One region of the Caballeronia grimmiae genome, then DNA from elsewhere that is predicted to be linked to it. Evidence: riboswitches for the same ligand, from Rfam matches in the RefSeq annotation. Region 1 holds a riboswitch; the other holds the start of a gene.
The links. A riboswitch is a leader RNA that binds a small molecule or an ion and turns the genes downstream of it on or off. The one in region 1 is predicted to bind thiamine pyrophosphate.
Positions count from the first base shown of each region.

Region 1 (15,728 bases):
AGCATCCGCGACAACGCCGTGCTGCCGCCCGCCGCGCTCATCGACGAATTGCTCGACCATCTCGCCGAAGCCGTCGCGGGCAAGCATGCCGCGCCGGACGAACTGGCAAAGGCGCGGGCGTCGTTCGTGCGCGAGCATCCGCTGCAGCCGTTCGCACCCGAGTATTTCGAGCCGGCGGGCCGTCTCTTCACCTATGAGCCGGAGCGCGCGGAACTGGCGCGGGTGCTGGCGGCGGGGCGCGTGCACGGCAGCGCGCCGTTCTTCGCATCGCCGCTGCCGCCTGAAAACGACGAAGCGGAGACCGTCGCCTTCGACGATTTCGTGCGCTTCTGGCGGCATCCTGCGCGCGCGCTGCTGCGGGATCGGCTGGGCATTGCGCTCGTCGATGCCGAGGCCGAACTGGATATCACCGAGCCGTTCGAACTCGGCTTCGCAGGCCGCGATGCGCTCGCCGGGCGCGTGCTGCCGTCGCTGCTCGAAGCGGAAGACCACGTTGTGCACCACGCCCGCGAGCGCGCGCGTCACGTTGCGCGCACGAGCCCCGAAATGCCCGGTGGCGCGACGGGCGCCGTCTGGCAGACGCGCGAGATGCACGCGCTCGCGCATCTTGCGGACCGCATCCGCACGTCGGTGGCGGAGGGCGCGACGCGCTTGCCGTTCTCGCTCGACGTCGCGCCGCGCTGGCCCGATACGGGCGGCGTCGCGCTCTTCGGCCCGCACGACGACGCGCTCATCGACGAGCGGCCGCTCACGCTGTCCGGTACGCTCAATCGCCTGACGCCACAAGGCCAGGTGATCTACCGTTACGACCAGCCGCGCGCCCGCGATTACCTGTCCGCGTGGCTCGCGCATCTGGCCTATTGCTCGGCGCTGCCGGACGGCCCGCGCCGCACGATCTGGCACGGACGCGGCGCGCAGTCGTCGGATTTCGAACTGACGCCTGTCGCCGACCCGCTCGCGCATCTCGCCGCGCTCGCAGCGCTGTATCGCGCAGGCCGGCGCATGCCGCTGCGTTTCTTCCCGAAGAGCGCGTGGCTCAAGATGACCGAAGGCGATGCAAAGGCGCACGGCGCGTGGGAATCCGACCGCGTGCGCGCGGAATCGGACGATCCGGTTTATCGCATCGCGTTTCGCGGCGAATCGCTTGGGCTCGACGACCGCTTCGCCGCGCTCGCGCGCATCGTTTTCGAGCCGCTTCGGCAACACCTGCAACGCGACGCATGATGACGACAGCAATCCAGTCCGTGAACACCGAAGCCGTCCAGGAACTCGACGTCTTCTCCTGTCCGCTCGACGGCGTCAACCAGATCGAAGCATCCGCCGGCACCGGCAAGACGTGGAACATCTGCGCGCTCTACGTGCGCCTTCTGCTCGAGAAGCAGTTGAGCGTCGAGCGCATTCTCGTCGTCACCTTCACGAAGGCCGCGACCGCCGAACTGCACGAGCGCATCCGCACGCGGCTCGCGGGCGTCGCGCATGCAATCGAAAACGGCGATGCAGCCGGCGATCCGTTCATCGAGCGGCTTTTCGAAACCACGCTCGCCGACATCGATCCGAACGAGGCGCTGCAGCGCATTCGCATCGCGCTCCACACCTTCGATCAGGCCGCGATCCACACGATCCACGCGTTCTGCCAGCGCGCGCTGCAGGAAGCGCCGTTCGCCGCCGCGATGCCGTTCGCGTTCGACATGGAAGCCGACGACAGCGCGCTGCGCTTCGAGCTTGCCGCCGATTTCTGGCGCGAGCGCGTCGAGCCGGCAGCCGCGCGCACGCCGTCGTTCGCGTCGTGGCTCGTCGCGAAGGGTGCGGGACCGGCATCGCTCGATGCGCAACTGGCGCGGCGTCTCAAGAAGCCGCTCGCGACGCTGCGCTGGGGCAAGAGCGAGGCCGAACTTGCAGCGGAAGCCGTCGATGCGAAAGCGCTTTTCGACGAAGCGTGCGCGGTGTGGAACGCCGAGCGCGGCGCGATCGCCAAGCTGCTCTTCGACGCCGAGGCGATGCTCAAGCAGACCTCGCACAAGCGCTCGATGATCGAAGCCGCCCTCGACGCATGGGCCGAATATTTCGCCGATGCCGACTGTCACGCGGAGCCGCCGAAGGAGGCGCTGAAGATCACCGCATCGGCGCTCGCGAAGGGCACCAAGGTCAAGCACACGCCGCCCGCGCATCCGTTCTTCGAGCATGCCGAAACGCTCGCCGCGTCGGCTGCCGCAGCCGAAGCCGCGCAGCGTGCGATGTGGCTCGACATCGTGCGCGAATGGCTCGACTACGCGCCGGCCGAACTGTCGGCGAGAAAGCGGGCGCGGCGCGTGGTGTCCTTCGACGATCTGTTGTCGAACCTGCATCACGCGCTCGTCCGGCACGCGTGGCTCGCGCAGGCATTGCGCGAGCGGTATCCGGCGGCGCTCATCGACGAATTCCAGGACACCGATCCGCTGCAATACGCAATCTTCAACCGCGTGTTCGCGCCGCATGGACCGCTCTTTCTGGTCGGCGATCCGAAGCAGGCCATCTACAGCTTCCGCGCCGCCGACCTGCACACGTATCTCGCCGCGCGCGACGGCGCGAGCGCGCGTTACACGCTCGCGGTGAACCAGCGTTCGACGGCGCGCATCATCGAGGCGTGCAATCGCGTGTTCGGCGCGAATCCGTCTGCGTTCATTCTCGAAGGCCTCGACTATCAGCCGGTGCGCGCGGGCACGCGTTCACGCGGACCGTTCGTCGATGCGACGCCCGCCGCCGCTTACTCCGATATCGCGGATTTCTGCGTGTGGATGCTGCCGCACGGCGATGCGGCGCTGTCGAAGGCCAACGCGCAGCGCGAAGCGGCCGAGGCGTGCGCCGCCGAAATCGCGCGGCTGCTGAAAGGGGCGGCGCGCGGTGAAGTGCGCATCGGCGACGACGCGCTCAGTGCGGGCGATATCGCCGTGCTCGTGCAGACGCATCGGCAAGGCAGTCTGGTCAAGCGCGTGCTGGCGGCGTGGGGTATCGGCAGCGTGGAACTGGCGCAGGCGTCCGTGTTCGGCTCGCTCGACGCCGAGCAGATCGAGCGCGTGCTCGCCGCCATCGACACGCCTGGCGACTTGCGCCGCTTGCGCGCCGCGCTCGCGACCGACTGGTTCGGGCTGGACGCCGCCGCGCTGTGGCGTCTGGAGCACGCGGCATCGACGGATGAAAGCGGCTCCAGCGATTCGACGAGCTGGGTCGAGAGATTCTCGCGCTATCGGACGATCTGGCACGAGCGCGGCTTCGCGGTGATGTGGCGCACGCTCGCGCGAGAACTGTCGATCGCGGCGCGGCTCGTCGCGCGCGCGGACGGCGAGCGCAGGCTCACGAACGTGAACCATCTCGCGGAACTGCTGCAGGCTCGCTCGGCGCAACAGCCGGGCATCGCGCCGACGTTGCGCTGGCTGGCCGCGCAGCGCGCGCAGCAGGGCGGCGGAGAAGACGCGCAATTGCGCCTCGAATCCGACCGCAATCTCGTGCAGATCGTGACGATCCACAAGTCGAAGGGCCTCGAATACGCGGTCGTGTTCTGTCCGTTCCTGAACGACGGCACGGCGCGCGACGCCTCGAAATCCGGCTTGCCCGACGCCCGCGAGTATCACGACGACGCGGGCGAAGCAGTACTGCACTATGGAATCGACGACGACGAAGCGAAGGAAATCGGCGCCGCTATCGCACGCGAGCAGGCTGCCGAGCGGGCGCGGCTCGTCTATGTGGCGCTGACGCGGGCGGTGTATCGCTGCTACGTGGTCGCGGGCGTTTATATCTCGAACATGTCGAACAAGTCGACGAAGGAATCGCGCAGAAGCGTGCTCAACTGGCTCGCCGCGGGCGCGGGTCAGGACTTCGATGCGTTCTGCGACGAACCGCCAGACGAAGCGGGCATCGTCGCGGCGTGGCGCGCGCTGGAAAGTCAGGCCGAAGGCGCGATCGGCGTGACGCCGCTGCCGGTCATCGACCGGCGCGAGCCGCTTGCCGCCGTCGACCGCGGCACGCACGAGATCGCCGCGCGCACCAACCGCCGCCTGTTGCGCGATCGCTGGCGCATGGCGAGTTTCAGCTCACTGGTGGCGGCGGGCGCGCGCGAAGAGGCGAATCAGTCGCAGCCCGCCGAGGCGCGCCCCGATCACGACGAACTCGCCGAAGCCGCCCCAGCGCTCGTGCAAGCGCCGCCTTCCCGCGACGAATCCGCGCTCGCCGACGACGACATCCTCGCGTTTCCGCGCGGCGCGGCGGCGGGCGAATGTCTGCATCGCATGTACGAGCTTGCGGATTTCACGCAGCCGTCGACGTGGCCCAAGGCGGTCGAGGACGCGCTGCGCGAGTATCCGGTTCCCGCGCCCGCGCCGCTCGCCCAGCGTCTCCGGCCGATGATGCTGCGCCTGCTCGCCGACACGCTCGAAAGCGAGATTGCGCCGGGCATGCGCCTGTCGGGCATCGCCAACGGGCGGCGCATGAACGAGCTGGAGTTTCTGTTCCCGGCGCCGTCGCTGGATTTTCCGGCGCTGCGCCGGCTGCTGTCCGCGCACGGCTATCCCGATGTCGCGCTCGAAACGGGCGCGCTGCGGGGCTTCATCAAGGGATTCATCGACATGATCGTGCTGCACGGCGGGCGTTACTGGATCATCGACTGGAAGTCGAATCATCTGGGCGATGCCGCCGAAAACTACGGCGCCGCGCCGCTTGCCGAGGCGATGGCGCATCACGCGTATCACCTGCAGGCGCTCGTTTATGTCGTCGCGCTGCATCGTTACCTGCGTGCGCGGCTCGCTGATTACGACTACGAGACGCATGTCGGCGGTTACCTGTATCTGTTCGTGCGCGGCGTGCGTCCCGACTGGCGCGACGGCGACGCGGCGAGCGGCGTGCATCGCGGGCGGCCGCCGCTGGCACTGGTCGAGGCGCTCGACCGGGTGATGTCGGGAGGCGCGGCATGAGCACGATCGAAGCCGTGAACGCCGGGGAGTCGGCTGCGTCGGCCTTTGCCGACGAAAGCGCCGTGCTTGCCGAAGGTTTCGCGCGGCGCATCGGCGAACTGTCGCGATGGTCGGGTGCGGACGCGCGGGCGATCGCGTGGGCCGAACGCGCGGCGCTTGCCATCAGCCGGGCGACGGCGCTCGGACACGTCTGCATGCCGCTTGCCGCGCTCGCGCGGCGTCACGGAGAGAATGTGCGCGAAGCTCGCGATGCGCTGCTCGCAAGCGGCGTCGCGACGTTTGCACGCACCGAGGCGCGCTTCGATGCGGCGAGTCTGCGGCCGCTCGTCATCGACGAGGACGGGCGGCTCTATCTCGCGCGCTATTTCGATTACGAGCGGCGGCTCGCGGTGGCGCTGGTCGAACGGGCACGCGGCGCGCGGATCGACGTATCGCAGCGGGAGCTTGCGCAGCAGGCGGAGCGGATCGCGCGCTACTTCGGGGAAGGCACGGCCAACGACGACATCGACTGGCAGCGCGTCGCCGCGCTCGTCGCGCTCGCGGGCAGGCTGACGATCGTGAGCGGCGGGCCGGGCACGGGCAAGACGACGACCGTGGTCGGCGTGCTCGCGTGTCTGCTCGACGCCGATCCGGGCTTGCGCATCGCGCTTGCCGCACCGACGGGCAAGGCCGCGCAGCGCATGCAGGAAGCGTTGATCGAGCGGGCGGACAAGCTGCCGCCCGAGCTGGCCGCGCGGCTGCCGCGCACATCGTTCACGTTGCAGCGCTTGCTCGGCGTGCTGCCGGACGGCGGCTTCCGGCATCATCGCGACAATCCGTTGCCCTATGACGTGATCGTGGTCGACGAGGCGTCGATGATCGATGTCGCGCTCGCGGCCCATCTGCTGGAAGCGGTCGCGCCGTCGAGCCGGCTCGTGATGCTCGGCGATAAGGATCAGCTCTCGGCGGTCGAAGCGGGCGCGGTGTTCGCGGAACTGAGCGCGCAGCCATCGTTCAGCGAGGCGGGCGCGGGGCGGATCGCGGGCGCGCTGGGCGTGGAACTGGCACGGTTTCGGGCGGCCTTGCCTGACGGCGTCAAGTCTGCCGGCGGCGACGGGCGCGGGAACGCAGCGGCCCACGCGCGGACGAGCGATGCGTCGCTCGCGCAATCCGATGCGCATGACGAGGACTACGGCGACTTCTTTCCGGGCAACGAAGAGGGCGATGCATCCGGCGCACAAGGCGAGAATCAGGGCGATTTGTTCTCGAACACCGACGCCCGCGCGAGCGAATCGCCTTTCGCGGCTTCGTCCGATGCGTGGGGCGCTCACGGCGATCTCGACGATGCACCGCATGCCGACGAAGGCTACGCCGACCTATTCGCCACGCTCGATACCGGCTCCCACGATGCGCCCGACGCCCGCGACGACGCCCCGCTCACCGACAGCGTCGTCTGGCTTGCGCGCAACTACCGCTTCGGGCTGGATTCGGCGATCGGCCGCCTGTCGATCGCGATTCGCAACGGCGATGCGCAAAGCGCGCTCCTCGCGCTCGACGCAAAGCAACCGGCCGCACCGGAAGCGCCAGCCGCGGTGCTGCTGGACGACGGCCACGCCACGCTATCGGACCCCACGCTCGCTCATCTGGCGAAGGGCTTCGCGCCCTACGCCGATGCGCTTGCGTCGATGCTGCAAGCGGAGCACGCGCCATCCGATGAAGCCCGGCTGTTCGACGCGCTCAATCGTTTCCGCGTGCTGTGCGCCACTCGCAAGGGGCCGCGCGGCGTCGACGAAGTGAATGCGCGTATCGCGTCGAAGGTGCGCGAGCAAGCGGGCATTGCGCTTGCAATCGGAGCACAGTGGTTCGCTGGACGGCCGGTGATCGTCACGCGCAACGACTATGCACTAGGGCTCTTCAACGGCGATATCGGCATTGCGCTGCCGGGGCCGAACGGCGCGCTGCGCGTGGCGTTCCGCATGGCGGATGGCTCGCTGCGTCATGTATCGCCGGCTGCGCTGCCGCCGCACGACACGGCGTTCGCGCTGACCGTGCACAAATCGCAAGGCTCGGAGTTCGAGCACGCGGCGCTCGTGCTGCCCGGCAGCTTCGTGCGCGTGCTGTCGCGCGAGCTGGTCTATACGGCGATCACGCGGGCGAAGCGCCGCATCGAAGTCATCGGCTCGGCGGCGATTTTCGCGCAGGCCGTCGATGCGCCGACGCGTCGCGATTCCGGTCTCGCCGCGAGAATGGCGCGGCTGATGCGCCTGCACCATCGATCCTGAACGAAGGAGTGTCATCCATGAGCGATAGCCTCGTGGTGCCGCCAAACGAAATCGAGCTGACCGCCGTGCGTGCGCAAGGCGCGGGCGGGCAGAACGTCAACAAGGTGTCGAGCGCGATTCATTTGCGCTTCGACATCCGCGCGTCGTCGCTCCCGGAGCACATCAAGGCGAGACTGCTCGCGCTGTCCGACAGCCGCGTCACGCGCGAAGGCGTGATCGTCATCAAGGCGCAGGAGCATCGCACGCAGGACATGAATCGCGCGGCGGCGCTCGCGCGTCTCGACGAGATGATTCGCAGCGTCAGCGTCACCCGGCGCAAGCGCATCGCAACGAAGCCGACGCGGGCGTCGCAGGTGCGCCGGGTCGAGGGGAAGGTCAGGCGGGGAGCGGTGAAGGCAGGACGGGGCGCGGTGCGAGGCGAATAGGGCGGCAAGCGCCTCGCCGTCCATCATCGCGCGATGCCGCGCCATGCGCACCGCGCGATGCTCAGCGATCCGTCACCGCGCGATGCTCCGCCGCGTGAGAAACGGAACCTGCTTCACGATTCCCGTCGCGAGCGCCGTGCCCACCAGCACGACAGCGCATCCTTCGAGCATCACGAGCGATACGTGCTCGCTCAGGAACAGCGCGCCCCAGAGAATGCCGAAGAGCGGAATGACGAAGGTCACCGTCATCGCGCGTGCAGGGCCCGCCGCAGCCACGAGCCGGAAGTACAGAAAATAGGCGATGCCCGTGCAGCAGACACCGAGCGCGATGACCGCCGACCACGCATGCGCGGAGATCGGCGTCGCGGGCCACGTCAGCAGGGCGATCGGCGCGAGCATGATGGTTGCGCCGATCATGCTGCCGGCGGCGTTCGCGGTCGCATCGACATCCATCAGGTACTTCTTCGCAAAGTTGCCCGCCACGCCGTACAGCGCGGATGCCCCGAGCGCGGCCGCCGCCGCCAGCATGCCCTGAACGGGCAGCCCGGACGATGCCGCGCCGTCCGTCGCGATCTGGTTCCACACGAGCAGCAGCACGCCCGCGAAGCCGATGGCCATGCCGATGCTGCGCATCGTCGTCAGCCGGTCCTTCAGCCACACGTAGGCGACGAGCGCGCCAAAGAGCGGCGTCGTCGCATTGATGACGGACGTCGCGCCCGCCGACAGCGTCAGCTCCGCGAATGCGAACAGGCAAAACGGCGCGGCCGAATTGAGGATGCCGACCACGAAAAGCGGCAGCGCGCGCCGGCGCATCGTGCCGACGGTGGCGGCGACGTTGCGGCGTGCAAGCAGCATCACGATCAGAAACAGCGCGCCGATGCCGACGCGCACGGCCATGAGCGGCGCGACGCCGAACTCGGCGACTCCCACGCGAATGAACAGGAAGGATGCGCCCCACAATGCGGCGAGCACGATCAATTGCAACAAATTGGCGATGGACATGACGATGGCGGACTTCGAGATGCTAATTAAAAGTCCGCGCATGTTAGCACTGCGCGCGGCGCCGAAGAACGCGCCGCGAATGACACCGCAAGAAGCGGGATCAGTGCGGCGGGATCATCCACGTCAGCACGTTCTGCTGCAGCCAGACGAGCACGCCCAGAATCACCGTCAGCAGAATCGAATGCTTGAAGGTGCGCGCGAAGACGAGCCCTTCCTTGCCCTTGAGCTCGGTCGTCGCGACGCCCGTCGAGATGTTCTGCGGCGAGATCATCTTGCCCATCACGCCGCCGGACGAGTTGGTCGCCGCCATCAGCACGGGATTCAGGTTGAGCTGATGCGCCGCCACCACTTGCAGGTTGCCAAAGAGCGCGTTGCCCGACGTATCGCTGCCGGAGAGGAAGACCGCGACCCACCCGAGGAACGCGGACACGAGCGGAAAGAACGGTCCGACCGACGCGACGCCGAGACCCAGCGTGTAGTTCATGCCCGAGTAGTTCATCAGATAGGCGAGGCCGACGATCGTCGCCACCGTGAAAATGGCGATGCGCGTCTGCACCCACGTATCGACGATCGCCGCGCCGTACTCGCGCACCGGCAGCCGCACGAGCGCCGCCGTGATGATCGATGCGACCAGAATCGCCGTGCCCGTCGCGAGCGGCTGAAAGTCCCAGATTGCGCCGTACGGCTGGTTGTACAGCGTGATGTAGACAGCCTTGTCGAGTCCCGGCCAGGAAACCTTCACATCGCCGATCAGGAAGATTTTCGCGACCGTCCACACGATCACCACCAGCGACACCACGATCCACGGCAGCCAGCCTTGTCCGCCCGAAATAGCCGCGCGTGTCTGGCCGAGTCGGTCGACGTTGACGGCGAAGCGCTCATCCGCGGCGGGCTTCCAGACGCGCAGGAACGCGATCGTCAGAATCAGCGAGACAAGCGAGGAGAGCACGTCGGTCAGCGCATAGCTGATGTAGTTCGACGTCACGTACTGCGTGAGCGCGAAGCTCGCGCCCGAGACGAGCAGCACGGGCCACACGCGCATCATGTTGCGAAAGCCCGCGTAAATGCCGATCACGTAGAACGGCAGGAAGAAGGCGAAGAACGGCAACTGGCGGCCGACCATCTTGGCGAGCGCATCGGTGGGAAGGTGCGTGACCGCGCCGAGCACGGTAATTGGCACGCCGAGCGCGCCGAAAGCCACCGGCGCGGTGTTGAAGATCAGCGTGAAGGTGAGCGCTTCGAGCGTGGGGAAGCCGAGCAGGATGAGGAGCGAACTGGTGATGGCGATCGGCGTGCCGAAGCCCGAGATGCCTTCCAGCAGCGCGCCGAACGAAAAGCCGATGACGACCAGCACGATACGCCTGTCGTTCGGCAGGTTTTCGACCATCCAGAGGCGGAACGCCTCGAAGCGTCCGGAGCGTTGCGCGACGTTGTAGAGCAGGATCGCGGCGAACACGATCCACATCACCGGCCATAGCGCGAACACGGCGCCCGCGGCGATCGAGTTGAGCGCGAGCTTGAGCGGGAAGTGCCAGGCCGCCACCGCGATGACGAGCGCGACTACCAGCCCCGCGAGCGACGCCTGCCACGCGGGCCGGCGCGCCCAGCCGAGCAGCACGAGCACGACGGCGATCGGCAGCGCCGCCACGATGAACGACAGCGCGAGCGAATTGGCGACGGGGGTGAGCAACTGATGGAACATCGACGTCTCCTGTCGACCGCAGTCGGCGAACCGTGTTGCGCGTTCTTGTCGGCACGCGGCGGCGAGCCGCGAGGCGCGTGGGGACTTCGATGCTTCATCGGCCTTAAGCAGTCGCGTAACGCGCAGCCTAAGAATAGGTGACCGATGGCCTCCGTCAAGCGGGAAATGTTCTTATCGGCTGCGACGCACGAACGCGCGCCGCGACGCGCGTGGTATCGCCTGACGAGGAGGCTTGCCGTGCCTTCAGCCTTCGACGGCTGCGGCGGGCGGTGTATCGTCGCGGCCCGGCAGAGGCGTTTGACGGAAGACCCAGACGGTCAGCAGGGCAAGAGAAGCAAGCATCCACAGCACGAAAAACACAAAGGCCATCATGTCCACTCCCCGAGAGCGATGGTTTCGCGACGGCGGTGTACCGTCGCGTTGCGCAAATGAGGAAGCTTGATAGCCAGAACCGTGCCAATCGTCTGGCGAATCGAGCCAGAGGCTTGTCGGAAAAGGAAGGGGCGCTTAGCGCTCGAACCAGCGCGGCGCGTGCGGGAGCGACTTGTGTCGGAAAATGTTGCAGGTCTGTTACGTCGAAAGACGCAACAGACGATGAAGCTGCATTTTTCGTAACGCCGGCGAAACAACTCAGTGGCGGCCGCCGCCATGACCGCCGCCGTAGCCGCCACCTCCGCCATGCCAACCGCCACCGCCGCCATGCCAGCCGCTGCCGTGCCAGCCGCCGCCATGCCAGCCGTGTCCGCCTCCCCAGCAGCATCCGCCGCCCCAGTATCCGAAGCCGATGGATATCGCCGGATAACCGTAATAAGCGGGGTAGGCCGGATAAGCAGGATACGGCGCGTAATACGGATACGACGGATAGGCGGGCACCGCGTAGTACTCCGTCATCGGCACTTGCGCGGTCGCGTAGGTTGCGCCCGGTGCGGGAACTGCGGGCGCGCCCGACGCGCCCTGTGCCGGGACCGCGAATTCGCGTTGCGCGTACGCCGTGGGTACGGTGGAGTAATAAGCGCCGGGGTAATCCGGATAGGGAGGGTAATAGCATCCGCTGACGAGCACGCCCGCCGCGATCGCGGTGACGGCTGCTTTGGATGGGATGATGAAGCGGGCGGGAATCATGGTGCTGCTCCTTGCGTGCGCCTTGCCGGACTCTTGACTCAAGCGGGTCCGTTCAGAGGAGCTTACTCGATCGTTTTGCGACACGTGCCTGAACTCGTGTGACAAAGGATCGCAAGGAGCCGCGTCTTGTAACAGGTCTGAAACAGCGGCGCGGTCAGGACCGGTCGCGCCGCGCGTGTGAGGTCCGATTATTTGCCAACCTGATTGCCGATGACCCCGCCGACCGCCGCGCCGCCCAGCGTCGAAAGCGCGCTGCCGCCGATCACCGCCCCGCCCGCTGCGCCGACGCCCGCGCCGATCGCGGTATCGCGTTGACGAGTGGTCATGCTGTCGCAGCCGGTCAGGCCGGCCATGAGTGCTACGACCATTGCAGCGGCGCCGATTTGTTTGATGTTTTTCATGTCGACTCTCCAATACGATGATGAAGTGAAACGGCTGCGGCTCGCATGGACAGCACCGCATAGGCTGCCGGTTCATGTAGTAAGGAGCAGGAAAGATGCCTGCATGCCTTTGCCGCGTCGACGAAAAAAGCCTGCCGCACGTCAGGCGCGACAGGCTTTTCCTGGTCAGGCAGCAGCAATATCAGGTCGGCTGGTAAATCTCCGCTCCCTTCTTCACGAACTCGATCGCCTTCGTCTGCATGCCGTGCGTGAGCGCATCGGTTTCGCTGACGCCTTGCTTGGCCGCGAAGTCCCGCACGTCCTGCGTGATCTTCATCGAGCAGAAATGCGGGCCGCACATCGAGCAGAAATGCGCGACCTTGGCCGAATCCTTCGGCAGCGTTTCATCGTGGAATTCGCGCGCCTTATCGGGATCGAGGCCCAGATTGAACTGGTCTTCCCAGCGGAACTCGAAGCGCGCCTTCGACAGCGCGTTGTCCCGCACCTGCGCGCCCGGATGACCCTTCGCCAGATCGGCCGCGTGCGCCGCGAGCTTGTACGTGATGATGCCTTCCTTCACGTCGTCCTTGTTCGGCAAGCCGAGATGCTCCTTCGGCGTGACATAGCAGAGCATGGCGGTGCCGAACCAGCCGATCATCGCCGCGCCGATGCCCGACGTGATGTGATCGTAGCCCGGTGCGATATCCGTGGTCAGCGGCCCGAGCGTGTAGAAGGGCGCCTCGTCGCACCATTGCAGCTGCAGGTCCATGTTCTCCTTGATGAGCTGCATCGGCACGTGGCCCGGACCTTCGATCATTACCTGCACGTCATGCTTCCACGCAACTTGCGTCAGCTCGCCGAGCGTCTTCAGTTCGCCGAGCTGGGCTTCGTCGTTGGCGTCGTAGATGGAACCGGGGCGCAGGCCGTCGCCGAGCGAGAACGAGACATCGTATTGCTTCATGATTTCGCAGATGTCCTCGAAGTGCTCGTAGAGGAAGCTCTCCTTGTGATGCGCGAGGCACCACTTCGCCATGATCGATCCGCCGCGCGACACGATGCCCGTCATGCGGTTCGCCGTCAGCGGCACGTATTGCAGGCGCACGCCGGCGTGGATCGTGAAGTAATCGACGCCTTGCTCGGCCTGCTCGATCAGCGTGTCGCGGAAGATTTCCCACGTCAGGTCTTCGGCCTTGCCGTTGACCTTCTCGAGCGCCTGATAGATCGGCACCGTGCCGATCGGCACCGGCGAATTGCGAATGATCCACTCGCGCGTCTCGTGAATGTGCTTGCCGGTCGACAGGTCCATCACCGTGTCGCCGCCCCAGCGGATCGCCCACGTCATCTTGTCGACTTCTTCGCCGATCGACGAGCTCACCGCCGAATTGCCGATGTTCGCGTTGATCTTCACGAGGAAATTGCGGCCGATGATCATCGGCTCGCTCTCCGGGTGATTGATGTTCGCGGGGATGATCGCGCGGCCGCGCGCCACTTCCTCGCGCACGAACTCGGGCGTGATCGCCTTCAGCGCGTCCTTGCCGAACGCTGCCGCGCCGAACGCCTGGCCGGGATGCTGGCGGCCCATCATCTGCGCGAGCTTTTCGCCGTTCGGACCGCTCGCCTTCAGGCTTTCCAGATACTCGGCGCGCCGCTGGTTTTCGCGGATGGCGATGTATTCCATCTCGGGCGTGACGATGCCCGCCCGTGCGTAGTGCATCTGCGTGACGTTCTTGCCCGCGACGGCGCGGCGCGGCTTGCGATGCAGGCCGGGGAAACGCAGTTCGGCGGTCTTCGGATCGGCGGCGCGCTCGCGGCCGAATTCGCTCGACAGGCCCGCGAGTTCTTCGGTGTCGCCGCGCTTCTCGATCCAGCCGGCGCGCAGTGCGGCCAGGCCGGAGCGGATGTCGATGCTCGCGTCGGGATCGGTGTACGGACCCGATGTGTCGTACACGTACACCGGCGGATTCTTCTCGCCGCCGAAGCCGTCGGGCGTGTCGGATTGCGTGATTTCGCGCATCGGCACGCGGATGTCCGGCGTCGATCCGCTTACGTAGACCTTGCGCGAGTTAGGCAGCGGCGCGATGGCGGCGGCATCGACGACAGCGTTTTCAGACAGAAACTTCGGATTGGCATTCATGCTGTATGTCTCCTGCAGGGACGAAAATTCCAGCGCGAGCTTGGACAAGCTCGGCTGACTCAGGAGCTAAACAGGGAGGAACGAGATGGAAAGGTCGGGCGCTGAAGATGCGGCGGTAGGTCATTCGAAAGCCGCAGTGCCCGAACGCTTCCCTGCGCTGGCATTATCCAGATCAGGTTCAAAGGGTATTTCTCACCCACGTGGCACGGGCGATTCGACCGGTGGTGCCGGTTCGAAATCGCGATGTGCAGCGCAGGACCCCCGCGTTAGCAGCCGCCACGATACACCGCACCGTGGTGCGTTGACAACCATCCCGAAAACGGCCGCATCGCGTCGCGCCGTTCCTGCATAATGGCGAGCGCCGCGTTTTAGGTGATTACCCGAAGCGCGGTTTCGCGACCGCCGCCGCTCTTCGTTCGCCTCTCGACCGCCCTTCCTTCGCATCATCATGCCGTTGTGTTTTCATCGTCCTGCACCGTCGTGCGGGCGTCGTGCTGTGAGTATTTCGGTTGTTTCCGCATGCGCCATGCGCCACGCGGTTTTCGCGGAGTAAGCATGTCCACTCCGATGCCGCGTCTGCCGTTCTCTTTTCCCGATCGCTTTCCGTTTCGCGCGCCTCGTTCTTTCCGGGGACAAGTCGTGCTCGCGCTCGCCGTCGTTTATCTCGTCTGGGGATCGACCTATCTCGGCATCCATCTGGCGCTCGAATCGTTTCCGCCGCTGATGCTCGGCGGCCTGCGCAATCTTTGCGCGGGCATCGGGCTATTTGCGATCGGCTTGCATCGCAAGGCGGTGCTGCCGAGTGCGCACGAAGTTCGCAATGCGGCGATCGTCGGAACCTTGCTCGAAGGTCTCTCGAGCGGAATGATGGCCTACGGCATGCGCACTGTCGGCACCGGCACGGCGGCGGTCATGGTCGCGACCGTGCCGCTCTTCGCGACCATCTTCACCGCGCTCGCCGGCCGCGCCGTGGCGAAGGGGGAGTGGTTCGCGGTGGCGCTCGGGCTTGTGGGCATCGTGGTGTTGAATCATGGCGATCCTTCGCCCGGTTCGACGCACGGCACGCTCGCGATTCTCTGCGCTGCGGTCTTCTGGGCGGGCGGCGCGCATCTCGCGGGGCGGCTTAGGCAGCCGTCCGATCTTCTGATGTCGACGGCGCTGCAGATCGGGTTAGGCGGGCTGATCGCGACGGGCATCGCGCTCATGGCGGGCGAGCGTCTGACGCATGTCGGCTTCGGCGCGGGCGTGTCGTTTCTGTATCTGATGCTGATCGGGTCGATGGCCGCTTACGTTGCGTATAACTTTCTGATCCGCCATACGAGCACGATTGTCGCGACGAGCTGCCTGTACGTGAATCCGATCGTCGCGGTGCTCTTGGGGGCGGTGCTCCTCGGCGAAGCTATTACGCAGTGGACGGTGGTTGCTACCGTCGTCATTCTGATTAGCGTGGGGTTGTCGTTCTGGTTTGATCGCCGGCGGCGGGGCGTGGCTTAAAGAGCGACTCTTTGAGTCGAGACCGGCGCAGTGCCGACGCAATACCGCCGCTGGGACTGGGTCGTCGCACTAGACGCACCGGGTGACTCTGCTTACGTCATGGCGTAGATTCAACTCTGGCGCAATACTGGGGCCGCGCAAGCGCGCGAAACTGCTCTGCGATGGTCCGAGCCTCGGTCGCCCGCCCGTCAGCGAATCCGATCTGCTGCGCCTTTTGAAGCCCGAACCGTTCAACGCAGGATACGGTGGATTACTCGCCGTTGCG
Region 1 covers NZ_CP084271.1:1,904,182-1,919,909, reverse strand. Annotated here, with positions in the region: gene recC (exodeoxyribonuclease V subunit gamma) at 1-1,224, shown strand, start outside; gene recB (exodeoxyribonuclease V subunit beta) at 1,224-4,943, shown strand; gene LDZ21_RS09245 (AAA family ATPase) at 4,940-7,204, shown strand; gene arfB (alternative ribosome rescue aminoacyl-tRNA hydrolase ArfB) at 7,222-7,629, shown strand; gene LDZ21_RS09235 (DMT family transporter) at 7,702-8,631, opposite strand; gene LDZ21_RS09230 (L-lactate permease) at 8,732-10,333, opposite strand; gene LDZ21_RS31155 (hypothetical protein) at 10,577-10,705, opposite strand; gene LDZ21_RS09225 (hypothetical protein) at 10,964-11,455, opposite strand; gene LDZ21_RS09220 (YMGG-like glycine zipper-containing protein) at 11,644-11,856, opposite strand; gene thiC (phosphomethylpyrimidine synthase ThiC) at 12,038-13,969, opposite strand; TPP riboswitch at 14,101-14,242, opposite strand; gene LDZ21_RS09210 (EamA family transporter) at 14,525-15,463, shown strand.

Region 2 (15,728 bases), 1.3 Mb from region 1:
TGGTCTTTCCGCAGCCGGAGCCGCCCATGACCGCGACCACCTGACCACGCGGGAATCGCATGTTCAGGTTGGACAGGACGAGCCGGTCGCCGTAACCGAAGTCGACGCCGCGAAGCTCTAGCAGAGTCTCTGAAGAGGCTGGCACTGGGTAAGAAGTTCCGTTGACGCAAAACGCCGCATTATAGGGCCTGCGTGCAATCGGTGCTTCGCCCTAGGCTGCCCGACCTTGCTTTTTAAGAACTGTCAGCATTGACCTGCAAACTTCTGTTGCAGCGACGAGACGGCCGCAGCCGTGTCCGGCGCTTCCGTGACCGCGCGCACGACCGCCGCGCTGCCGACGCCCGTCGCGAGCACGTCGGCGAGCACGTTGCCGTCGATACCGCCGATCGCGACCAGCGGCACGCGGCCACCGAGCAACTGCACGTAGCGGCGAAGACGCGCGAGGCCCTGTGGTTTCGTCGGCATGACTTTGGTCGTCGTCGGGAAGACTGCCCCCAGCGCGAGATAGCTCGGCTGGAAATGCAGCGCGCGCAGCATCTCGTAATAGCCGTGCGTCGACAGCCCGAGCCGCAGTCCTGCCCGCGCGATCGCGTGCAGATCGGCGGTCTGCACGTCTTCCTGACCGAGGTGGACGCCGTACGCGCCTGCCGCGATCGCCGCGCGCCAGTGATCGTTGATGAAAAGCCGCGCCTGATGCCGCCGCCCCGCTGCGACCGACCGCTCGATCTCGCGCTCGAGGTCGTCGGCGTCGTTGCTCTTGCGGCGCAACTGCGCGGTGACGACGCCGAGGTCGAGCACGCGCTCCGTCCATTCGGCGCTCGGCAGCACCGGATACAAACCCAGTTTGTCCGGGCACGACGGAAAGCCCGGTTCCGGCGCGGGCGGCAGATCGCCGACGCGCGGAAACGTCGCGAAATCGACGGGCCATGCATCTTCCTTCGCCTCGTCGCCGCTGCGCCAGGCGAGTGCGAGCACCAGCGCGTCGTGCGGCTCGAAGTTGCAGTCCAGAAACGCGGCAAGCGCCGCAAGCCAGTCGTCGGACCGCGAGCCTTCCAGCACGAAGCGGTCGCCGGCGCGCGTGAGCGTCACGCGTTCGCCCTGCGCTTCCACGACTGCCGCGCCGCCTGCCTCGATCGATTCGACGTCGACGTCGTCCGCTTCCGTGAACACGACCAAGTCCTGTGCGCCCGGCGATTCGGGCGGCGTCAGGCAGATGCGCCAGCGCGTCGAGGCGGCGGGCCAGTCGCCCAGTCGCGCACGAATGCGCTCCGCCACTTCGATGAGTTCGTCCGCCGGCGGCCAGAACACTTCGCGTCCGAGCAGGCTCATGCGGCACGTCCGTCCTGATGCCAGAACGGCATGCCGACGACCGGCGTGCTCGCCTGCGCGCTGTCGCGCTCCGCCATCGGTCCGGCGAGGAACGCCGTGCGTCCTGCCTCGACGCCCAGCGCGAATGCGCGCGCCATCTGCGGCGGAAAAGTCGCTTGCGAAACCGCCGTGTTCAGCAGCACCCCGTCGAAGCCCCACTCCATCACCTGACACGCGTGCGACGGCACGCCAAGACCGGCATCGACGATCAGCGGCACGTCCGGCAAGCGCTCGCGCAACGTGCGCAAGCCATACGGATTCGTCACGCCCTTGCCCGTGCCGATGGGCGCGCCCCACGGCATCAACGCTTCGCAGCCGGCATCGAGCAGACGGCGGCCGATCACGAGGTCTTCGGTGCAGTAAGGCAGCACCTTGAAGCCGTCGCGCACGAGCTTCGCTGCGGCTTCGACGAGGCCGATCGGATCGGGCTGCAGCGTGTAGTCGTCGCCGATCAGTTCGAGCTTGATCCACGGTGTATCGAACACTTCGCGCGCCATGTAAGCGGTGGTCAGCACTTCGTCCACGCTCTGGCAGCCTGCGGTGTTCGGCAGGAGCGCGACGCCGTGGCGCTTGAGCACGTCGAAGAAGCCGGCCTCTCCGGTCTCCGATTGCCGGCGCAGCGCGACGGTCACCATGCCGGGACGCGCGGCGTCGATGGAATCCGATAGCGACTGCAGCGACGGATAGCGCGACGTTCCGAGCAGCACGCGGCTCGGGAACGACTGGCCGTAGAGCGTCAGGGCATCGGCGGCGGGATGTGTGGTCATGATCGTCCTCGGTAGTGGACTCAGCCGCCCGCGACGGGCGAAACGATGTCGAGCTTGTCGCCCGTGTTGAGCGTCTTCGTGCCGTGTTCGCCGCGCGCGACGAACTGGCCGTTCAGCGCGACCGCGAACGGCGGCTTCGCGCCGAAGGCGGCGAGCGCGTCGGTGACGGTCGCCGTGTCGGGCAACGTGAACTCGCGCTGATTGATGTGGATGTTCATGCTTTGTCTCTGATGTCGGTCACGCGGTCATGCGGTCGCCGTCTCGAATGCGCCGTGCAGCAGTTCGGACCATCGTGCGTGGCGGCGGAAGTCGTCGAAGGAAGCGGCGTCGCGCACCGTTCCGCCGGCGAGCGCATCCGCGAGCGCGCACGCGGAATCTGCGACTTCGGGCGCGATCATGAAGCCATGCCGGTACAGCCCGTTCACGCGCATGATCCGCGCCCCATCCCATACGATGGCCGGACGATGATCCGGCAACGTCGGCCGGCATTGCGAGTTGAGTTCGAGGATGCGCGCCTCGCCGAATCCGGGATGCACCGCGAAGGCCGCGCTCAGCAGTTCCAGCGCAGATCGCACGCTGACGGGCGACATGTCCTCGCCTTCGACTTCGGTCGCGCCGATCACGTAGAGGTCGTTCTGTTTCGGCGCGATATAGAGCGGATAGCGCGGATGCAGCAGCCGCACCGGCCGCGTAAGACCGATGCCCGGCGCATGAACACGCGCCACTTCGCCGCGGATGCCGCGCAGCGCGGGCCACGCGGGCTTGCCGCCGAGTCCACGGCAATCGATGATCCATCGCGCATCGGGCAATGCATCGACGGGCGTGTTCCAGTGCGTCTGCACGCCGCGGGCCGCCAGCCCTGCCGCGAGCGCCTTGAGCGCCTGACGGTTGTCGAGCTGGCCTTCGTGTGGCAGCAGCCAGCCTTGCGCGAAACGCGAGCCGAGCGCGGGCTCCGCCTGCGTGAGTTGCGCGCCGGCGAGCTTCAGGAAACCGCCATCGAACAAGGCGGCGGGCGCATTCGCGCGCAACCGCCGCTCGAAAAGCGGCGCTTCCGCGCGATCCGCGCCATGCCAGACGACGAGCGTGCCGTTGCGCTGGAAGAAGACCGGCTCGGGCAGCGCGGCGAGCAGATCCGGCCACCGCGCAAGCGACGCCGCGCCGAGTTCGACGACCAGCGGCTCGGCGCTCGTCGCTTCGGCGAGCGGCGCGAGCATCGCGGCGGCGACCCACGCCGCCGACTGCGCGCCAGATTCGTCGCCGCGCTCGTACAGCGCGACGCCGTGTCCCGCGCCCGCGAGTTGCCACGCGACGAGCCGCCCGACGAGCCCGCCGCCGATCACGGCGAAGTCGGGCTTTGCGGCGGTCTGATCGATGCTAATCACTATCCGATGTCTCCTTTGGCGACGGGCGCGTCTTTGCACCGCAACAAGCGGCCATTGGCGAACCCACGCGAACAAGGACGAAACAGCGGAGAGACCGGCCCGGCGCGAGAAGGACGCACCGGACGGAAAGGAAGACTGGAAGAACCTGGAGGAAAGGCGCAGGTGTCGCGCGTTCTCCGGAAACTTCCCTCGCCGGTATTACCCGGATCGGGTGCAAAGGGTCTCTCTCAGCCTCGCCGCGCTCGATTCATTCGATACCGATCGCGCACAAAGCACCCCTGTTTCGCCAAAAGTCATTAGAGCATAAAAGCCGAAGCCGCTGCAAACCGGGAATGCCCGCGCGCGCTCGCCGCGTTGATCGTCCGCTGCGTCACTCTGGCACAATGCCCCGAACGCGGTTCATCGAACGATCGCACCGTATTAAGCGGCAGTTAAGGGAACGTCCCAACAATCTGCGAGGCTGGAAGCGGCTGCGCGCGACTTCGCCGCATACCCTATCCCGCAGCGACACGTGTCAACCCGCCGGCAAGCCGGCGCACAAGCAGAAAGGTCATGGCCAACTCAAATCCCGAAAACACGCAGCAGAAGGCGGACGAAGTCTCGGCGTGGAGCCTCATCAAACCGTACTGGATATCCGAGGAACGAGGCGTCGCGTGGGGGCTGCTCGTCGCGATCATCGCGATCAACATGACCGTCGTGTGGATCAACGTGCGGCTCAACAGCTGGAACGCGGACTTCTACAACGCGCTGCAGAACAAGAACGTCCGCGACTTCCCGCATTTGTTGCTAATCTTCACCGGTCTCGCGTTCGCCTACATTCTGCTCGCGGTCTACGGGCGATATCTGCGTCAGATGCTCGCTTTCCGCTGGCGGCAATGGCTCACGAACCGGTTTCTCGAGCAATGGCTCGGCGACCGCGCGTTCTATCGAATCGAGCGCGACCGCCTCGCCGACAACCCCGACCAGCGTATCAGCGACGACCTGCAGTCCTTCGCGACGACCACGCTCACGCTGTCGCTCGATCTGCTTTCGACGCTCGTCACGCTCGTCACCTTCATCACGATTCTGTGGACCATCGCCGGCGCGCTGACACTCACGCTCGGCGGCACGCCGATCGTCATCCCGGGCTACATGGTCTGGGCCGCCGCGCTCTACGCGATTATCGGCTCGCTGATCATTCAGAAGGTCGGGCATCCGCTGGTGTCGATCAACTATCAGCAGCAGAAGGTGGAAGCGGACTTCCGTTTCGGGCTGATTCGCGTGCGTGAGAACGCCGAGCAGATCGCGTTCTATGACGGCATCGCCACCGAAACCGCGAACGCGAAGAGCATCTTCCAGCGCATCCGCGATAACTGGTGGCTCATCATGAAGTACACGAAGCGCATGACCTTCGTGCTGAGCTTCTACGGTCAGATCGCGATCATTTTCCCGATTATGGTGGCCGCGCCGCGCTACTTCGCCGGCGCGTTTTCCTTTGGCGTGCTGATGCAGATATCGTCGGCGTTCGGCACGGTCAGCGATTCGTTTTCGTGGTTCATCAACAGTTACTCGACGCTGGTCGAATGGCGCGCGACTGTCAACCGTCTGCGCGAATTCAAGCGCGTGATGCGCTCGACGCATATCCGCGAAGAGACGTCGCCCGCGACGGAGCACGGCGGCATCAATCTGCATTACACGAGCACGGACTCACTGACGACAACCGGCTTGCTGCTCGCGTTGCCGAACGGCACGCCGCTGTCGCGTGTGGCGGATGTATCGGTCGAGCCGGGATCGCGATGGCTCGTCGTGGGGCCGTCGGGATCGGGCAAGAGCACGTTGATGCGCGCGCTCGCGGGCTTGTGGCCGTTCGGCGACGGCACGATCGAAGCGCCGGTCGACGCGAAGATGATGTTCATCCCGCAGCAAAGCTATCTGCCGATCGGCACGTTGCGCGCGGCGCTGTCGTATCCGTCGCCGGGCGGCACGTTCACCGACGAGGAATCGCGCGAAGTGCTGCGCGCGTGCAATCTGGAGGCGTACGGGGATCGGCTGGAGGAGAGCGGACACTGGGCGCGAAGTTTGTCGCCGGGGGAACAGCAACGGCTCGCCGCGGCGCGCGTGCTGCTGCACAAGCCGGACTTCGTGTTCCTCGACGAAGCCACGAGCGCGCTCGATGCGGACAACGAACTGCATATCTACAACACGCTCGTCGATCGGCTGCCGAAGGCGGCTATTCTGAGCGTCGCGCACCGGGAATCGGTGGCGCTGTTTCATGATTACCGGATCGAGATCGAGCGGGCGATGGTGGAGGCTTGAGCCTCGGAAACCGGTGACGCAAAGCACAAAGGCCACGCAATCGCGTGGCCTTTCTGTTTCAACTGAGGCTGCCGCTAGCCCTTACCGCGGCAACTCACTGCTCCCCATCAAATAAGCATCGACCGACCGCGCGCATTGGCGTCCTTCCCGGATCGCCCACACGACGAGCGACTGACCGCGACGCATATCGCCCGCCGTGAACACCTTGTCCGCCGACGTGTAGTACGCCTTGTCGCCTTCCGTCGAGGCACGCACGTTGCCGCGCGCATCCTTGTCTACGCCGAACGCTTCCAGCACCGGCGACAGCGGCTGCGTGAACCCCATCGCGAGCAGCACCAGGTCGGCCTTCATTTCGAACTCGGAGCCGGGCACTTCCTGCATCTTCCCGTTCTTCCACTCGACGCGCGCCGCGATCAGCTTCTCGACCTTGCCGTTCTTGCCTTCGAAGCGCTTCGTCGCCACCGACCAGTCGCGCTCGCAACCCTCTTCATGCGACGACGATGTGCGCAGCTTGATCGGCCAGTACGGCCACACGAGCGGCTTGTTCTCTTCCTCGGGCGGTTGCGCGAGCAATTCGAACTGCGTCACGCCCTTCGCGCCATGACGATTCGACGTGCCAACACAGTCCGAACCCGTATCGCCGCCGCCGATCACGACGACATGCTTACCCTTCGCGACCAGTTGATCGACGACCTTGTCGCCCGCATTGACCTTGTTTTGCTGCGGCAGAAATTCCATCGCGAAGTGGATGCCTTCGAGCTCGCGCCCCGGCACCGGCAAATCGCGCGGCGTTTCGGAGCCGCCCGTGATCACCACGGCATCGAACTGTTCCTTCAGTTCGTCCGGCGTGATGCTTTCCTTCGCCGTATTACCGATGTGCGCCGGCAGCGGGTCCTTGCCGACGAACACGTTCGTGCGGAACGACACGCCTTCCGCTTCCATCTGGCGCATGCGACGGTCGATCAGCCACTTTTCCAGCTTGAAGTCGGGAATGCCGTAACGCAGCAATCCGCCGATGCGATCGTTCTTCTCGAACACGACGACGTCATGTCCGGCGCGCGCCAGTTGTTGCGCGACCGCCAGGCCCGCAGGACCGGAACCGACGACGGCCACTTTCTTGCCCGTCTTGTGCTTCGGCGGCTGCGGCGCGACCCAGCCTTCTTCCCACGCCTTGTCGATGATCTTCCGTTCGATCGACTTGATGCCGACCGGATCTTCGTTGATGCCGAGCGTGCACGCCGCCTCGCACGGCGCCGGGCAAATGCGGCCCGTGAACTCGGGGAAATTGTTGGTCGAATGCAGCACTTCGATCGCGGTCTTCCAGTCTTGCCGGAAGACGAGATCGTTGAAGTCGGGAATGATGTTATTGACCGGACAGCCGTTGTTGCAGAACGGAATGCCACAGTCCATGCAGCGTGCGCCCTGCACCTTGGCGTCGTCATCGGTCAGTGCGGCGACGAATTCCTTGTAATGCTTGACGCGGGTCAGCGGTGCTTCGTATGCCTCATGGCGGCGTTCGAACTCGAGAAAACCGGTTGCCTTGCCCATTTCTTTCTCTGTATTTGGTGAGGATCGCGCTCTCCGATGCCGCGCATCGGAGAGCCATGCTTTTATTTGTTTCGGACTTCAGGCCGCCAGGGCTTCCTTCGCCTTCTTCGCGCCGAGTTCACCGAGCGCGCGCTTGTATTCGGTCGGGAAGACCTTCACGAACTGACGGCGCGACGCATCCCAGTTCTCGAGCAGCGCCTTGGCGCGCGGCGATCCGGTGAACTGGAAGTGACGCTCGACGAGACCCTTGAGCAGCGCTTCGTCGGTCTGGCCGCTGTGCCACAGCGCGCGATCCACCGTGCGTTCCTGTTCGGCCTGCTGCAGGACCGGATCGAGCGCGACCATCGACTTGTTGCACTTGGCGGCGAACGTGCCGTCCGGGTCATACACGAACGCGATACCGCCCGACATCCCCGCCGCGAAGTTGCGGCCCGTCTCGCCGAGCACGACGACCGTGCCGCCCGTCATGTATTCGCAGCCGTGATCGCCCGTGCCTTCGACGACCGCCGTCGCGCCCGAGTTGCGCACGCAGAAGCGCTCGCCCGCGACGCCGCGGAAGTACGATTCGCCTTCGATCGCGCCGTACATCACCGTGTTGCCGCAGATGATGTTTTCCTCGGACTTGCCGCGGAAGTCGTTGGTCGGGCGAATGATGATGCGCCCGCCCGACAGGCCCTTGCCGACGTAGTCGTTGCCGTCGCCGACGAGATCGAGCGTCACGCCCTTCGCCAGGAACGCACCGAAGCTCTGGCCCGCCGTACCCTTCAGCTGAATGTGGATGGTGTCGTCGGGCAGGCCGTCGTGGCCGTACTTCTTCGCGATCAGGCCGGACAGCATCGCGCCGACCGTGCGGTTCACGTTGCGCACCGGCTGGATGAACGAGACATGCTCGCCCTTCTCGATCGCCGCCTTCGACTTCTCGATCAGCACGTGATCGAGCGCCTTGTCGAGACCGTGGTCTTGCACATCCTCATGCTTGCGTGCGACTTCGCTCGCCACCGGCACCTGATAGAAGATGCGCGAGAAGTCGAGACCCTTCGCCTTCCAGTGCTCGACGCCCTTCTTCGTGTCGAGCAGATCGACGCGGCCAATCAGGTCGTCGAACTTGCGCAGGCCCAGTTGCGCCATGATTTCGCGCACTTCTTCGGCAACGAAGAAGAAGTAGTTGACGACATGCTCCGGCTGGCCGGTGAACTTCGCGCGCAGCACCGGGTCTTGCGTCGCGACGCCGACCGGGCAGGTGTTCAGATGGCACTTGCGCATCATGATGCAGCCTTCGACGACGAGCGGCGCCGTCGCGAAGCCGAATTCGTCCGCCCCGAGCAGCGCGCCGATCACGACGTCGCGGCCGGTCTTCATCTGGCCGTCGGCCTGCACGCGGATGCGGCCGCGCAGGCGGTTCAGCACCAGCGTCTGTTGCGTTTCGGCAAGACCGAGTTCCCACGGCGTGCCCGCGTGCTTGAGCGACGACAGTGGCGACGCGCCCGTGCCGCCGTCATGGCCCGCGATCACGACGTGATCCGCCTTCGCCTTCGCGACGCCCGCCGCGACGGTGCCGACGCCCACTTCCGACACCAGCTTCACCGAAATGCTCGATGACGCGTTCACGTTCTTGAGATCGTGAATGAGCTGCGCGAGGTCTTCGATCGAATAGATGTCGTGGTGCGGCGGCGGCGAGATGAGACCCACGCCGGGCACCGAATAACGCAGCTTGCCGATGTAGTCCGACACCTTGTGGCCCGGCAACTGGCCGCCCTCGCCGGGCTTCGCGCCCTGCGCCATCTTGATCTGGATCTGGTCCGCCGACGACAGATACTCCGCCGTCACGCCGAAGCGTCCCGATGCGACCTGCTTGATCTTCGAGCGCAGCGAATCGCCGTCCTTCAACGGAATGTCGGCGATGACTTCCTTGCCGATGATCGATTGCAGCGTGTCGCCGTTCTTGATCGGAATGCCGCGCAGTTCGTTGCGATAACGCGTTTCGTCCTCGCCGCCTTCGCCGGTGTTCGACTTGCCGCCGATACGGTTCATCGCGACAGCCAGCGTGGCGTGCGCTTCGGTGCTGATCGAGCCGAGCGACATCGCGCCCGTCGCGAAGCGCTTGACGATGTCCTTCGCCGATTCGACTTCATCGAGCGGAATGGCCTTCTGCGGATCGAGCTTGAATTCGAACAGGCCGCGGAACGTCATGTGACGCTTCGTCTGGTCGTTGATCAGATGCGCATATTCCTTGTACGTCTGATACGAGTTGCTGCGCGCCGAGTGCTGCAGCTTGGCGATCGCATCCGGCGTCCACATGTGCTCTTCGCCGCGCACGCGGTACGCATACTCGCCGCCCGCGTCGAGCATGGTCGAGAGAACCGGGTTGTCGCCGAATGCATCGCGATGCAGGCGAATCGCTTCTTCCGCCACTTCGAAGATGCCGATGCCGCCGACCTTCGACGCCGTGCCCTTGAAGTACTTCTCCACGAGGTCCGACGACAGCCCGACCGCCTCGAAAATCTGCGCGCCGGTGTAGGACATGTACGTCGAGATGCCCATCTTCGACATGACCTTGTGCAGGCCCTTGCCGACCGCCTTCGTGAAGTTGTAGATCGCCTTGTCGGCCGACAGGTCGCCCTTCAGCCCTTCGGCCATGTTGGCGAGCGTTTCGAGCGCGAGGTACGGATGAACGGCTTCCGCGCCATAGCCCGCGAGCAGCGCGAAGTGATGCGTCTCACGCGCGGAGCCCGTTTCGACGACGAGACCCGTGCTCGTGCGCAGGCCGTGCTGCACGAGATGCGTGTGAATCGCGGATGTGGCGAGCAGCGCCGGAATCGCGACGTTGTCGCGGTCCATTTTGCGGTCCGACACGATCAGGATGTTGTAGCCGGACTTCACGGCGTCCACGGCTTCGGCGCACAGCGACGCGATGCGCGCTTCCACGCCTTCCTTGCCCCACGCCGCCGGATAGCAGATGCTCAACTCGTACGAGCGGAACTTGCCGCCGGTGTACGTATCGATCGCGCGGATCTTCGCGATGTCCTTGAAGTCGAGCACCGGCTGCGACACTTCAAGGCGCATCGTCGGGTTGATGTTGATGGTGTCGAGCAGGTTCGGCTTCGGCCCGATGAACGAGACGAGCGACATCACCATGTTCTCGCGGATCGGGTCGATCGGCGGGTTCGTCACTTGCGCGAACAACTGCTTGAAGTAGTGATACAGCGTCTTGTTCTTGCTGGACATCACGGCGAGCGGCGAGTCGTTGCCCATCGAGCCGATCGCTTCCTCGCCCGCTTGCGCCATCGGCGCCATCAGGAACTTCACGTCTTCCTGCGTATAGCCGAACGCCTGCTGGCGGTCGAGCAGCGCCGCGGCCTCGCGGCGCTGCGTCTCGACGTCCTCGGCCTTCGGCTCGATTTCGTCGAGCTTGATGCGCACAGCGTCGATCCAGCTCTTGTACGGCTTCGCGTTCGCGAGGTTGTCCTTGAGCTCCTTGTCCTCGATGATGCGGCCCTGCTCCATGTCGATCAGGAACATCTTGCCCGGCTGCAGACGCCACTTCTTGACGATCTTCGATTCGGGAATCGGCAGCACGCCGGATTCCGACGCGAGGATCACGAGATCGTCGTCGGTCACGATGTAACGCGCCGGGCGCAGGCCGTTGCGGTCGAGCGTCGCGCCGATCTGACGGCCGTCCGTGAACGCGATGGCGGCGGGGCCGTCCCACGGCTCCATCATCGCGGCGTGGTATTCGTAGAAGGCGCGGCGGTTCTCGTCCATCAGCGTGTGCTGTTCCCATGCCTCGGGAATCATCATCATCATCGCGTGGACGAGCGGGTAGCCGGCCATCACCAGCAGTTCGAGACAGTTGTCGAACGATGCCGTGTCCGACTGGCCCGGGTAGATCAGCGGCCAGAGCTTCGGCAGATCGTCGCCGAGCACGTAGGACGCGATCGCGCCGGTGCGGGCGTTCAGCCAGTTGACGTTGCCCTTCACGGTGTTGATTTCACCGTTGTGGGCGATCATGCGATACGGGTGCGCGAGTTCCCACGCCGGGAACGTGTTGGTCGAGAAGCGCTGATGCACGAGCGCCAACGCCGACACGACGCGCTCGTCCTGCAGGTCGCGGTAATACACGCCGACCTGGCCGGCCAGCAGCAGGCCCTTGTAGACGACCGTGCGCGACGACATCGACGGCACGAAATATTCCTTGCCGTGCTTTAGCTTGAGCGCCTGGATGCGATGGCTCGCCGTCTTGCGGATGATGTACAGCTTGCGCTCGAGCGCATCCGTCACGACGATGTCCTTGCCGCGGCCGATGAAGATCATGCGGATCAGCGGCTCGCTCGCCTTCACGGCGGGTGAAATCGGCATGTTGCCGTCGACGGGCACGTCGCGCCAGCCGAGCACGACCTGGCCTTCGGCCTTCACCGTGCGTTCCAGTTCCTGCTCGCACGCGAGACGCGACGCGTGTTCCTTCGGCAGGAAAATCATGCCGACGCCGTATTCGCCAGCCGGCGGCAGCGTCACGCCCTGCTTGGCCATCTCCTCGCGATAGAAGCCGTCCGGCACCTGGATCAGGATGCCGGCGCCGTCGCCCATCAGCGGGTCGGCGCCGACTGCGCCACGGTGATCGAGATTCTCCAGAATCTTGAGACCCTGCTGAATGATCTCGTGGCTTTTCTTGCCCTTGATATGGGCGACGAAGCCGACGCCGCAAGCGTCATGTTCGTTCGCAGGGTCGTACATGCCCTGCGCGGCGGGAAGCGAACCGGCTGCCGGCTGCTGATGATCGTTCATGGGGACACCGTCTCTACTGTGAGGGGCCGACTCGGCCGTTGAATCGTTTTCTTGTTGCCCGCGCCGATTCTCTGATCGTGTACCGCGAGGCGACCTGCTTTGACGCACTGCACCGCAAAACCGCCGGAAATCGAAATATACGCGACGAATCAAAGCGCTGGCAAATAAAACGTGATGTTCCGGCACCTATTATCGTTATGGTGCATGTACGCCCCAGTAAATAAGTGCCACATCATTCGACGGCCAAAACAAACGGCGCTCGCACGACTCGAGACGCCGTTTTTCTGAAAGACTCGCCGCTGGCTGCCCGCCGTTACTGGGCTTGAGGCGTTTCGCGCACTTTGCGCGGACGCCCGCGCGGCAACGGCGATACCCGCCGGTTCGCCGCCCGCGACGCCCATTCGCGATACGCATCGCTGCCGAGCACCCAGCCTTTCAGCGTCGCTTGAAGGAGACGGTTGGTCTCGCGCTCGTCGAGCGGCTGCTCCGAAAGCTCCTTATACGCATGCTGGCGCTCGAACGGCGTGTTGCCGAGCGACCAGAAGAGCGGATGGTCGGTGATGAGCGCATCGAGCGTCACGCCGATGTGATGCCGGTAGCTTGACCACTTGTAGTCATGCGGCGACGCAGCGAGTTGCGCGCGAACCGGCGCCGTTTCGACGACGCGCGTCGCGAGCAGGAAATAACGCTCGCCTTCGATAACCGTCGCGCGATAGCGCCCCTCCCACAGCGTGCCGCGCCGCACGTAACGCCGATTGAAGTGCGCGACGTAACGGCGTCCGACTGCCTGCATCGCTTTGGGCAGGCTCGCCTCGTCGCGAGGCGTCACGAGCAGATGCACGGCCTGCGGCATCAACGCATAGGCATGGATGGAAAGATGATGATCGCGTGAAGCCGTCCTCAAGCAGTCGATAAAAAGCTCGTAGTCCTGGTCGTCGACGAAGGCAGGTTGCTGGTCGAGACCACGCAGGATGACATGCTGCGGCTGATCGGGAACGTAGAGTCGTGCAAGCCGTGCCATTCTGGATATTCCGTTGGTCGCGTTTGTGTTACCCCGATCGGGGGCTGACGGGAGACGCCTGTGCTACGGGGCTTTCAGGCACATGCAAGCGCCGTGCAACAGGACTCCAAAGCCGCTGCCATCCTAGGGAAAATGCTCTACGGCGCCGCTATGGTTAGTTTGAAACGTTGTGTTCATAATGGGCGTGCTTTCTGGAGGAGCACAAATGAAAATAAAACAAGTCGCAACCGGGATTGCAGCTTTGGCGTGCGTGTCCACAGCGGCGCATGCACAGTCGGCTGGGTCCTTTTTTGCAACGGCAGGCTGGTTTCACCTCGCCCCACAGGACAGCAGCAGCCCGCTCAAAGAGACAAGTGTAGGCGGATCTCCCGTCAATATCAGCGCGCCGGGCACGGGCGCGGGTATCAGCAGTTCCGATACGGCCGGCTTCACCGTAGGTTACTTCGCGACCGACCACATCGCCGCCGAATTCGAAATGGGCATTCCCCCAACGTTCGACCTCAACGGCACCGGCAGGCTCGAACCGTTCGGCAAGATCGGCAGCGCGAAGCAATGGAGTCCCACGCTGCTCTTCAAATACTTCTTCAACGAACCGCAAGCGAAGTTCCGCCCGTATGTCGGCTTGGGCGTGACGCGCACCTGGTTCACCGATGCGAAGATCAGCAACGCGGCTTTCGAGGGCTCCGTGCTGCATGGTCCGACCACGGTCGATACGGATAGTTCGTGGGCGCCGGTCTTCAATGTCGGCGCTGTCTACAATTTCACTGAACACTGGTTCGCGGGTTTCTCCGTGTCCTTCATTCCGCTGAAGGCGACCGCCAAGCTGAGCACGCAAGCCCAGACGCCGGTCGGCACGCTCAACGTTCAATCGCAGGCGAAGATCACGATCAACCCGATCGTGACGTATCTGCGCGTCGGCTATCGTTTCTGATCCGTATGCCGATGTCTCACCGTTTCAAGCTCTCGGCACACGCCGTCATGCGATACCGCATGGCGGCGTTTGCTTTTACACGCTCCTTGTAAATGTGACTTGCGCCGGCGTGCAGACGCCGCAGTAATTACGCATCGCGAGCGCCCAGCAGCGAGCCGCGACGGTCCGGCATCCTACTTGCTCTAAGCACCTTCCCCGCGATGCAAGCGGACTCCATCCACGATTCATCCATCGACGGAGCGATCTATGAACGCACTGCCTAACACGCGAGACGCCATCGGAGATTCATGGAACGCCACCGGCCGCCGCGCACGCCGCATGGCGCGTCATGGCCGCGAAGCAGCCCAGGATATCGGCGGCGAACTGCGCGTCCTTCTTTCCGAACTCGAAGGATTGCTGTCGGACGGCGCGTCCGCTGACGCCGCCGCGCTTCGCGCCCGCATCGGCGATCAGATCGATTCTGCGCGCGCTCGCCTCAATGCCACACCCGCCGTGGTCCGCGAGCGCGCCGCCGCCGCCTTCGACGACGCCGACGCCTATCTTCACGACAAGCCCTGGCAAACCATTGCCATCGTCGGCGGGCTGGCGCTCTTCGCGGGCATCCTGCTCTCGCGCGCCCGCTAGCGCGCCCTCACTTCGGCGCGTCTTCCAGAAAGTTCGCGCCGATGACATCGATGCGATCGGTGCAGATCGCATCGACGCCCCACTGTGCAAGCAGGCGCGCACGCTCGGGATCGTTCACCGTGTAGGCCAGCACGCGCAGACCCGCGTCCTTGATTTCGCGCACGAGTGTTTCGTCGAGCGAACGATGGTCCGCGTGCAGCGACACGCACGCGAGCGCCGCCGTTTGCTCGCGCCACTCCGCCGGCACGCGTTCGTACAGCATGCCGCGCGGGAGATCAGGCGCGGCATCGCGCGCCGCCTCCAATGCCGCATAAGAAAACGACGACAACAGCGGCTCCGGTTCGGCATCGTTCCACAGGCGCGCTGCCTCGCGTGCAACCCGTTCCCCGGTTTCGACTTCGCGCCCCGGACACGGCTTGATCTCGATGTTAGCCGCCAGATTCAGCGACGCGCATCGCTCGCGCACTTCGGCGAGCGTCGGCATATGCGCGCCCGCGAATTCCTCGCCGAACCGCGAACCGGCGTCGAGCGCGCGCAACTGCGCGTAGGTCATCGACTTCGCCGGGCCGTGGCCGTTCGACGTGCGGTCGACATCGTCGTCATGCAACAGGAAGACGACGTCGTCGGCCGATAGCTTCGCGTCGAACTCGATCATCTTGAGACCGAGACGCGCGCCTGTATCGATGCCTTCGACCGTGTTCTCGGGCGCGAGCTTGCCGCCGCCGCGATGCGCGACGATGGCGGGGTACGGCCAGATTCTCATCGCAAAGCCTCCTTCAGTTGGCGCGCAATCCGGTAGCCGGATCGAAAAAATGCAGATGCCGCGCCGGCACCGATACCGCCAGCTTTTCCCCGCGCACCGGCCGATGCACATGCGGCAAGCGCGCCGCCACGTCATGCTTGCCCCACTTACCGTGCGCAAGATTGTCCGCGCCGAGCAATTCCGCCGAATCGACGTCGAGCACCGCTTGCGCCGCCTCATGGTTGCCCGGCGTCATGTGTTCCGGACG
Region 2 covers NZ_CP084271.1:322,354-338,081, reverse strand. Annotated here, with positions in the region: gene LDZ21_RS01650 (ABC transporter ATP-binding protein) at 1-145, opposite strand, end outside; gene thiE (thiamine phosphate synthase) at 244-1,329, opposite strand; gene LDZ21_RS01640 (thiazole synthase) at 1,326-2,135, opposite strand; gene thiS (sulfur carrier protein ThiS) at 2,156-2,353, opposite strand; gene LDZ21_RS01630 (FAD-dependent oxidoreductase) at 2,381-3,517, opposite strand; TPP riboswitch at 3,685-3,807, opposite strand; gene LDZ21_RS01625 (ABC transporter ATP-binding protein/permease) at 4,070-5,812, shown strand; gene LDZ21_RS01620 (glutamate synthase subunit beta) at 5,894-7,360, opposite strand; gene LDZ21_RS01615 (glutamate synthase-related protein) at 7,439-12,142, opposite strand; gene LDZ21_RS01610 (transposase) at 12,456-13,163, opposite strand; gene LDZ21_RS01605 (OmpW/AlkL family protein) at 13,369-14,094, shown strand; gene LDZ21_RS01600 (DUF883 family protein) at 14,341-14,718, shown strand; gene ugpQ (glycerophosphodiester phosphodiesterase) at 14,726-15,481, opposite strand; gene LDZ21_RS01590 (sn-glycerol-3-phosphate import ATP-binding protein UgpC) at 15,495-15,728, opposite strand, start outside.
Region 2: linked by a shared signal. The riboswitch ahead of LDZ21_RS01630 (FAD-dependent oxidoreductase) and the one ahead of thiC (phosphomethylpyrimidine synthase ThiC) in region 1 are both predicted to bind thiamine pyrophosphate.